Regions from separate parts of the Paenibacillus sp. FSL H7-689 genome, predicted to be linked through region 2. Evidence: riboswitches for the same ligand, from Rfam matches in the RefSeq annotation. Region 2 holds a riboswitch; each other region holds the start of a gene.
What was found. A riboswitch is a leader RNA that binds a small molecule or an ion and turns the genes downstream of it on or off. The one in region 2 is predicted to bind thiamine pyrophosphate.

Region 1 (2,205 bases), on a different contig from region 2:
CATCTGTGTACTTGGGACTAAGCCACTTCTGGCTTGCCAGCACCAATTCCTTATCCAGATCCGGTACGGCCTTGATCAGAATGTTGGCTGCGTCTTCGGGATGATCAATTGCGTATTGATACCCTTCGGAGGTGGCTTTCAGAAATGCTTTCACCAACTCAGGGTCGTTTTGGATCGTCTGCTCGTTTGTTACGAGGACAGGCGTGTAATAATCCAGTGCATCTGAATAATCCTTCACATATAACATGTCGATCGGTTCCCCGCGTAGTTCGGCTTCAATCCCCGTCCAAGCGTAGAAAATCCATGCGAAATCAATATCCCGTTTCACTGCGGTGAAAAAGTCAGCATCACCCATGTTAATGTTTTTCACTTTGGATACATCGGCTCCGTCGCCTTCCATAATGGATTGCATCACGGCTTCTTCGACTGGGGAACCCCAACCGCCATAGGTTTTACCTACAAAATCTTTCGGTGACTTGATATTCCGATCCGCCGGAGCAGCGAACCCGGATGTATTATGCTGAATAACTGCTGCAATGGAGACGAGTGGAACACCCTGTGTGCGTGCTTGAGTTACACTCTCCTGATAACTTACGCCAAAAGGCACTTCATTGGAGGCAACCATCGTATCTGCGCCACCGGCACCTGGTTGTACAATCTCCACGTTCAAGCCTTCGGCCTTGTAAAAACCTTGATCTACAGCTGCATAAAGGCCTGTATGATTCGTATTCGGTGTCCAGTCGAGCACCACTTTAATATCTTTCAGGGCGGCAGTGTCACCTTCGTTGCTGCTTTCCGTATTTGTGCTGCCGTTCTGCCCAGCTGGGGCAGCTTCTTTGCCACCACATGCGGCTACAGTCACCATAAGCACGCATAAGAGCAACAATCCCATCGTTTTACGCCATTTCATCTGTGGTTCTCTCCTTCGGTATGTCCGGCCGATTGGCACGGGGTACTCCTTGGCTTCATATCCAATCATCTTGCATAAATCGACAGATTTATACCAGTTGAGATCTGGATGACGTTATTTTTGAACGTAAGTAAAACGTCCATCGATGTCATTCAAGGAAGCCAGACCGCGTTTAGCGGAAGTTTTCTTGCAATATCAGGAAGGGGATGCTTCAAAGCATTTACTTTCTGATAGTAACAAAAAAAGCGCCCCGTATTCCGGGACGCGTGCAGGCGTTAGAGAGGTGGCGTTCAGCCATAGGGCTGTGCCATTTCGATATACTCCGATTCCTACGCTGGCATGATCCAGATCAGGTCTAAGGGTTAGTATCTTGGTGGGATACACTCTCAGCCGGCCAATTCCGACTCCCCTGGGAAACTATGAAGTTACGGGCATTACTAGGTGTAATTATAGGCCAGAGGGTAGGGCCTGTCCAGTCATGAACTGGATAGGGACACGTATAAGTTATCAAACAGACCGTTATACATATGTATAACAGCCTGTTTGGATGTGTTATTTTCAATAATTATCGTGGCGAATCATATAAGGCAATCTGACTGAGTGCAAAAGCATCGGATTTGGGGTCATAACCTACCTGTTTCTGAGTGGTTTCCAGATTCAATCGTTTAAACCGATTATTCGAGATCCCATGCAGTATGGTGAAGGGCTCCAGATCGGTAGCTGTAATTGCTTTGAACATCAAATCACACAAATCAGCCGGACTAATATACGCGCTCATATCCCTTGCCTCCAGCGCTGGTCCATCCGGTTGAAAATCATCATATGCACCTATACGTATTGCTACACTTTGTAAACCTTCTGTATACGCAAAATAGGAAGCGAGCGATTCTCCAAAACATTTGCTAACCCCGTACAAATTCCGTGGGCGTGTTGGCATGTCCGGATAGACTTGAGCATCAATGGGATACCCCTCAATCGTCTGTGCACTGCTTGCCAGAATGACTCTTCGTACACCTTGGTCTTTAGCTGCACGGAATACATTAAATGTACCTTTGATATTGATGTCCAACAACGATTCATAAAATCCGGCATTCGGGGAAGGATCTCCCGCCAGATGTACAACCACATCCATGCCTTCGCAAGCATGCTGACAGGCTTCGGGGTCTGTCACATCCAGTGTCATGATCTCATGGCTTGTCCCTTGATACGTATGCAGTCTGTCGATATTCAAATCCGTAAGTCGTAGGCGAAATGCTTCTGACAAGTGTTGGGACAAGTCACGTCCAATTTTTCCG
Region 2 (2,205 bases):
GACCACAATGGGGAAGAATGCGATTAAAAATACCACCGCGACTTTGCTCCACAACGTGTAACCAAACCACAAGATAAATACGGGGGACAAGGCGATCAGCGGGATGGTCTGACTAATTACAATGAAGGGATACAATGCCTTTTCAATCGATCGGTTCATATGCATGCCTGTTGCCAGCGTAATTCCAGTCACTATGGACAAGACAAAACCAACAACAACCTCCATAAAGGTAGCAGGCAGATGGATGGTCAACAGCAGACGGCGATGCTTAACCAGTGAGCTTACGATGGCCGTGGGTGCAGGAATGATGAAGGAGGGCACCCATCCCATACGCACAATCACTTCCCAGATCGCCAGTAATAAGAACATGAGCATAATGAACAGACCATATTGGGAAAACGACCTCGAGAGCCACTTTGAACACCACGTCCAGACGCTAACCTCAGCTCTATCGTGCATGCAATTGTTCCTCCAGTTGTTGCCTCATCTGCACGAGAGCCGGTTCGTAGATCATGTCCGAATGCCTTGGGCGTGGTAAAGGAACCGTCATCTCCTGCAACTGCTGACCTTGCCCTCCTGGAGTTAACAGAATGATACGGTCACTTAACAGCAGGGCTTCTTCGATGTCATGTGTAATGAACATCACGGTTTGGCCAAAGCTCTCCCACAGCTCCAGCAACCAGCGATGCATTTCTCGTTTGGTTAATGCGTCGAGTGCACCGAAGGGTTCATCCAGCAACATGAGCTGCCCGCCTGTAAGCAAGGTACGAAGCAATGCCACCCGCTGCCGCATGCCGCCGGACAATTCATCTGGATAGGCCTGTTCATAACCCGACAGGCCGAACCTTGCCAATCCAGCTAGGATGTTGGCACGTAACTTGTCCTTGTCCTGTCGGCCTGGTGCAAACTCGGAAGGAAGCATGCAGTTCTCCATGACGGTTCGCCAGGATAACAGCAGATCTTTCTGTGGCATATAGGCGACTCGTCCGAGCCGTTGTCCTTGCGGGACATCAGCTATATCGATGGTGCCAACCGTTGGTTCATGCAAGCCTGCGAGCAGCTTGAAGAGCGTGCTTTTACCTGATCCGCTGGAGCCGATGAGCGAGACAAATTCTCCTTGTTGAACCTGAAGCGACACATTGGAGAGCACAGGGGAATCCTTTTTTTCGGGAAAAGCAAAGCTTACGTTGTGAATGGTTACATGGTTATACATCTGATCCTCACCCCCTTGATGTCAGACTGCTGCAATAACAACGGCATCCTATACTCTGCAAAAGGAACAAAAAAGACCCACCCATTTCCGGAGAAATGAGTGGGTCTGTAAGTTAAATCCGCAATTTATCTTCACATACATGAAAAAATTCCGCTTACTAAAAGGCCGCTCCACTTCCCTCCGCTGGTATGATCCAGATCAGGTTCAAAGGGTCCGAATAGTCATATTCGTCTCAGCCGCAAGGCTCCCCTAGTGCAAAAGTTCAAGATATGCAGTTGTGTGTTCAGCATATATCACTTGAACATGAACTGTAAAGAGGCAGCGTGATAGAATTCTTGAGATGAACTTGGAGTCAGACCCGAACAACTGAACAATTTACCTGGGCTCCCTAACCCGATATAATAGTGGTGGCGCATATTGGCCGGATCACAAATGCAGGCGGGATTGTTCTCCCTCCGAAGCAGAATGGGGACCCGAGTTGAAAACGTTCAAAAAAGTATATATTGAGATCACGAGTATCTGCAATCTGGCATGCAGCTTCTGTCCGCAGACACAGCGTGCCAAAGGATTCATTGATCCTGAAGTCTTCAACAATATACTGGATCAAGTTAAACCACACACCAATCATATTTATCTACATGTCAAAGGTGAACCCTTGTTGCATCCCAAAATAGATCTGTTGCTCGATTCCGCACATGAGAAGGGACTCAAGGTGAACATTACAACGAATGGTACACTGCTGCCCAAGACTCAGCATAAATTGCTTGGCAAACCGGCGCTGCGGCAGATGAATTTCTCCCTGCACAGCTTCGATGGGCATGAAGGTTCAACAGATCGTGACGGATACCTGCGTCATATTTTGTCCTTTGTACACGAGGCCGTTAAGCACAATGTCATCATCTCATTCCGACTTTGGAATCTGACGCAGGATAACTTCACAAATGCTCAGATGAATCGAAATCGGGAGACCCTTGAAGTATTGGAACGTGAAT
Region 3 (2,205 bases), on a different contig from region 2:
ATATGAATAAAGCCCAGCATATTGATGCGTACGAGAAGCAGCAAGAGTACATCAAGAAGCAGGAAGATTTCATTCAGCGTAACAAGGCACGTGCTTCAACTTCAGGTCGAGCGAAGAGCCGGGAGAAACAGCTGGACAGAATTGAACGTATTGATCGTCCAGATGAAGCGGCCAAACCAACGTTCAAATTCAAGGATGCCCGTGCGAGTAGCAAAACGGTCTTTGAGGGCATTGATTTTGAAATTGGATATACGTATCCTTTGCTGCCTAAGATGACAATGACAATTGAACGTGGTGAGAAAATTGCCATCGTAGGTTGTAATGGTGTGGGTAAATCGACGCTGCTGAAAACCATCTTGGGCAAAATATCTCCACTCAGTGGAAAAACCTTTTTGGGAGATTATCTCGAAACGGCATATTTTGAGCAGGAAGTTCGTGCTGGGAATATCACGCCGATTGAGGATGTCTGGAATGAGTTTTCACATTTGACCCAGAATGAAGTCCGGGGTCATCTCGCTCGTTGCGGGTTGAAAAATGAGCACATTACCCGTCCGCTTAACATGCTGAGTGGTGGAGAACAAGCGAAGGTTCGTTTATGCAAACTCTTGATGCGTGAAAGCAACTGGATTCTATTCGATGAGCCGACGAACCATCTGGATGTAACAGCCAAAGCGGAGTTGCAACGTGCCTTGCAAGAATTTAAGGGAACGGTGTTGCTGGTATCTCATGAACCTGATTTTTACGAGGGTTGGGTCACCAAAACATGGAATGTCGAAGAATGGTCTGAGAAAAACTAGACAATTCAAGCAACGTTTAACAGAAATGAACAGTGACAAAAAAATCCTTCTATGGTAACATAGGCTACAACTTCATATGAACACTAGGGGGGCCGCACGATGTGGCTGAGATGGAAGAATGCGATTCCGGACCCTTTGCACCTGATCTGGATCATACCAGCGTAGGGAAGTGGCGAGCGCGTTTCAGTGAATGACGTGAGCAAACGGCAATTCGAAAGAATTCAACCGTCTTGCTTAGTAAATTGAAACATGCAGTTGCGTGTATAACGTTATGGCTATAAGGTCTATAGCTTTATTGCACGAAATGAACTGTATGTATCAGTCAGTCATCTGGTCCTATAATTAATACGCAGCCACTCCCCTACGGGAGTGGCTTTTTTGTGTTTTCATAGCATTCACGCATGGAAGGAGATGAAAAGTACGGTAATTTATCATGAACGTGTACACGGATCATTTGAACTGCATGTTGTATCTACGGGTGCAGGGGATCAAGCATCTTTTGTAAAAGCTGCAAAGGACGTTTGGCCATGGGTGGACTACATCCATATACGAGAGAAACAACTCTCGTGGCAACAAAAGATCGGTTGGGCTGAAAGTCTGCGTGGTGTTGGCGTTCCGTCTTGTCGCATCGTTATCAATGGTTCAGAACTGCCACCACAGAATGACATCTATGGCGGTGTGCATTGGGGGCAAGAGGCTATACGTAACTACAACCCTGCTGTTATAAGCAATGTCCAGCGAATTCGTCTGGGTGTATCTGTTCATTCAATCGATGAGGCAAAAATCGCTGAAGAACGGGGAGCCGATTACCTTTTCTTCGGGCATGTCTACTCAACCAACAGTAAGCCTGATCTTGAACCAAGAGGATTATATGCTCTGGCTGAAGTGTGCTCTGGTGTTTCCATTCCTGTCATGGCGATTGGGGGCATCGAACCGGGAAACATTCACGCTATTCGCTCTGCAGGCTCACAGGGAGTCGCTGTGATTTCAAATGTATGGGCGAGCGATTCCCCGGATCGGGCCGCTGAATCATTAAGGCAGGCTATCGTTGCTACAGAAAGTTTGAGCCGCTGAATCAAGGAGATGAGAGGATGAAAAAGATCATTACTGATAGACCGGATAAGATTTATGCAGAAACGATTATTGTAGGCGGAGGCGTTGTTGGATGTGCCATTGCGTATGAGCTTGCTTCCCATGGACAGGATGTGCTGTTACTGGAGCGTTCGACGATTGCAGGAGGCACTTCTTGCGCAGCGGCTGGGATGCTGGCAGCAGACAGTGAGGATTTTGCTCATCCTTTGATGGCTAAGCTCGCCAGGCAGAGTAGACAGTTACTTATCGAGCAACAGGTGCTAATGGCTACACTCAGTGAGGTAGAGACTGGTCTGCAACGCCAGGGATTCCTAAC
Region 4 (2,205 bases), on a different contig from region 2:
GACCGATGACGTGATCGCAATGGATTTTTTGATGAACGCCAAGAGCGGTGTCAGAAACTACGCCATGGCTGTGACCGAATGTGCCACCCCCGAAATCAAACAAATTTTGATGAAACAGCTCGATGAAGCCATAGATTCTCATGAAAAGATATCAAATTACATGGTGCAGCATGGTTTATACCACCCTTACCATATTGCAGAGCAAATTCAGCTCGATCTGAAAAACATTCAGACTGCTATGAACATTCCGTCCTGACACCCTTTTTGATTTTAGCCAGAGACTTCAGAGAACAAAATGTCCCTGTGTCAAGAATTTCAACAATGAAAAAAGGCGGATACTATCCGCCCTTTTTTTGGCATCGTCACGAAACACGCTTATTGCAAGCGTTCCTTTACGTATTCTACTTATTTCTATCCTGAGACTGTTTATGGCCGCTGCTCTCTACTTTAATTGACTACAGTGAACTTAAGGCTCCAGCTTCCATGACATTTCCCAAAAATCAAGCTCAAAGCGACTGCACATCACGAAAATATCCTCCATCCGTTGGTACGTTCCCTCGCTACAGCCTTCTAATAGCTTATCAGTTAACGTCACTAGGGATTGATTGTTGCTGTTGTATTCAGAGGAAGCATATCCTGTGATCCACTCTCCGTAAAAAGGATGCTCAGCTGCACCTGGCTTTTGGGCAAGGACTTGACCAATCTCTGCATAGCTCCATGAGCAGGCCAGAATGGATACAAGTACTTCTTCTATGCCACCCGCATGGGAAACAGAGAGCATATAGTTAGTATAGGCTGCATTTTTCAGGGCAGGTTTTACCTGGAAAACATGATCCTCTGTAATTCCTAATCGCTCCATATAAGAACGATGAATTTTCATTTCACCATTCAGGATGTTATCTACGTTTTCACTAAAAAACTGCATCAATTTGGGGTCGTGCGACTTGACAATACCTAGTGCAAATACGCGGGCATAATCGAACAGGTACAAGTAGTCTTGCAGCAAATAATAACGAAATTGTTCAACCGTTAAGGAACCATCTCCGATTCCTTTAACAAAGGGATGCTCAAGACATTCCTTCCACACAGGCTGTGCTGCCTGATATAGTCTCTCTGAAATAGTCAACATGTGTTCCTCCAATTCATAATGTACGTATTTAAAAACAAAAAAACGAAACATCCTATGGATGTTTCGCAGACAAATACACTAAAACAAGGGGGTTCGCATGAGCTACCCAAGTACAGTGTTTCATCGTTGCATCCCTACGTTGGCATTATCCAAATCAGGTAAGGTCGGTTTAACACCCTCTCAGCCGGTTAAGGCTCCCTCGCAAACGGTTGTATGTAGTTGATTACTTTCCTATTCCCATAAAAGATAAAATAACATCCATTTAGTATATCAAGGGCTGTTAAATATAGTCAAGGAAGATTGTATCGCCCCTCATCACCTTTGGTGACGTATGTAAACGATGAAAACCATCACAACAATGGTTGAGTTTCAGCCACTGTTATGATGGTTTCTATTCTTGCAACTACTGCCGATGGTTTAATGCCCGAGTTTGTTCTTTCCGACAAAAGTGAGTATTCCGTACTGGGAAGTATTTCTCCAGCTCTCATTGGTCGTATCATTCCACTTGGCTACGCTCTGCTTACCTCCGCCCTGGTTGTCGTTAATTTGGAGCTCGAAACCGAGAACATTTCCTGCTTTGGGCGTCAATGATTGTAAATGAATTCTGGCTTCTACGAGATATCCTTTATTTGTTTTCTTCACAGCACTTACAAGGCGTCCAGGTGAGGCACCCCCTGCAAAGGTTCCCACATTGTCTGCACTGATTCTGAACTGGGCATCATCATATTGAAAATACGGTGTGCGCTGGTGATTCTCGTCCAGGAAAATCTCAACCGAATCCTGATCCCATGGGTTGATACTATCTGTAATGATGTTTGGATCAGTGACGTCGATCAGCAGGTATAGATACTCACCTGACCACATTGCGCGAGCCACTGCCTCTGCACCTTCGCTCTGGTTCAACCGTTTTACTTCAAATGGTGCAGCCTTATTCCATGATGTGTCTTTCTTCCCATCAATCTGAACAATCCCTTGCACAGCTTGTGCAGATTTGGGCATAGGGGCGAGTTGAATCACGCCGTATTTGCTTGTATCCTGTTCCTGAGATTGTGTTCGATCATTCCAGTACAGTGGAT

Region 1: linked by a shared signal. The riboswitch ahead of C170_RS28060 (ABC transporter substrate-binding protein) and the one ahead of C170_RS02795 (ABC transporter ATP-binding protein) in region 2 are both predicted to bind thiamine pyrophosphate.
Region 3: linked by a shared signal. The riboswitch ahead of C170_RS20370 (thiamine phosphate synthase) and the one ahead of C170_RS02795 (ABC transporter ATP-binding protein) in region 2 are both predicted to bind thiamine pyrophosphate.
Region 4: linked by a shared signal. The riboswitch ahead of tenA (thiaminase II) and the one ahead of C170_RS02795 (ABC transporter ATP-binding protein) in region 2 are both predicted to bind thiamine pyrophosphate.

Annotation. Positions count from the first base shown of each region.
Region 1 is NZ_ASPU01000065.1:143,181-145,385, forward strand. It holds gene C170_RS28060 (ABC transporter substrate-binding protein) at 1-910, opposite strand, end outside; TPP riboswitch at 1,219-1,331, opposite strand; gene C170_RS28065 (NAD-dependent epimerase/dehydratase family protein) at 1,476-2,205, opposite strand, start outside.
Region 2 is NZ_ASPU01000005.1:4,750-6,954, forward strand. It holds gene C170_RS02790 (ABC transporter permease) at 1-459, opposite strand, end outside; gene C170_RS02795 (ABC transporter ATP-binding protein) at 449-1,213, opposite strand; TPP riboswitch at 1,372-1,474, opposite strand; gene C170_RS02800 (radical SAM/SPASM domain-containing protein) at 1,692-2,205, shown strand, end outside.
Region 3 is NZ_ASPU01000028.1:162,575-164,779, forward strand. It holds gene C170_RS20365 (ABC-F family ATP-binding cassette domain-containing protein) at 1-797, shown strand, start outside; TPP riboswitch at 873-982, shown strand; gene C170_RS20370 (thiamine phosphate synthase) at 1,209-1,871, shown strand; gene thiO (glycine oxidase ThiO) at 1,889-2,205, shown strand, end outside.
Region 4 is NZ_ASPU01000057.1:39,856-42,060, forward strand. It holds gene C170_RS25195 (spore coat protein) at 1-256, shown strand, start outside; gene tenA (thiaminase II) at 467-1,129, opposite strand; TPP riboswitch at 1,243-1,340, opposite strand; gene C170_RS25205 (endo-1,4-beta-xylanase) at 1,547-2,205, opposite strand, start outside.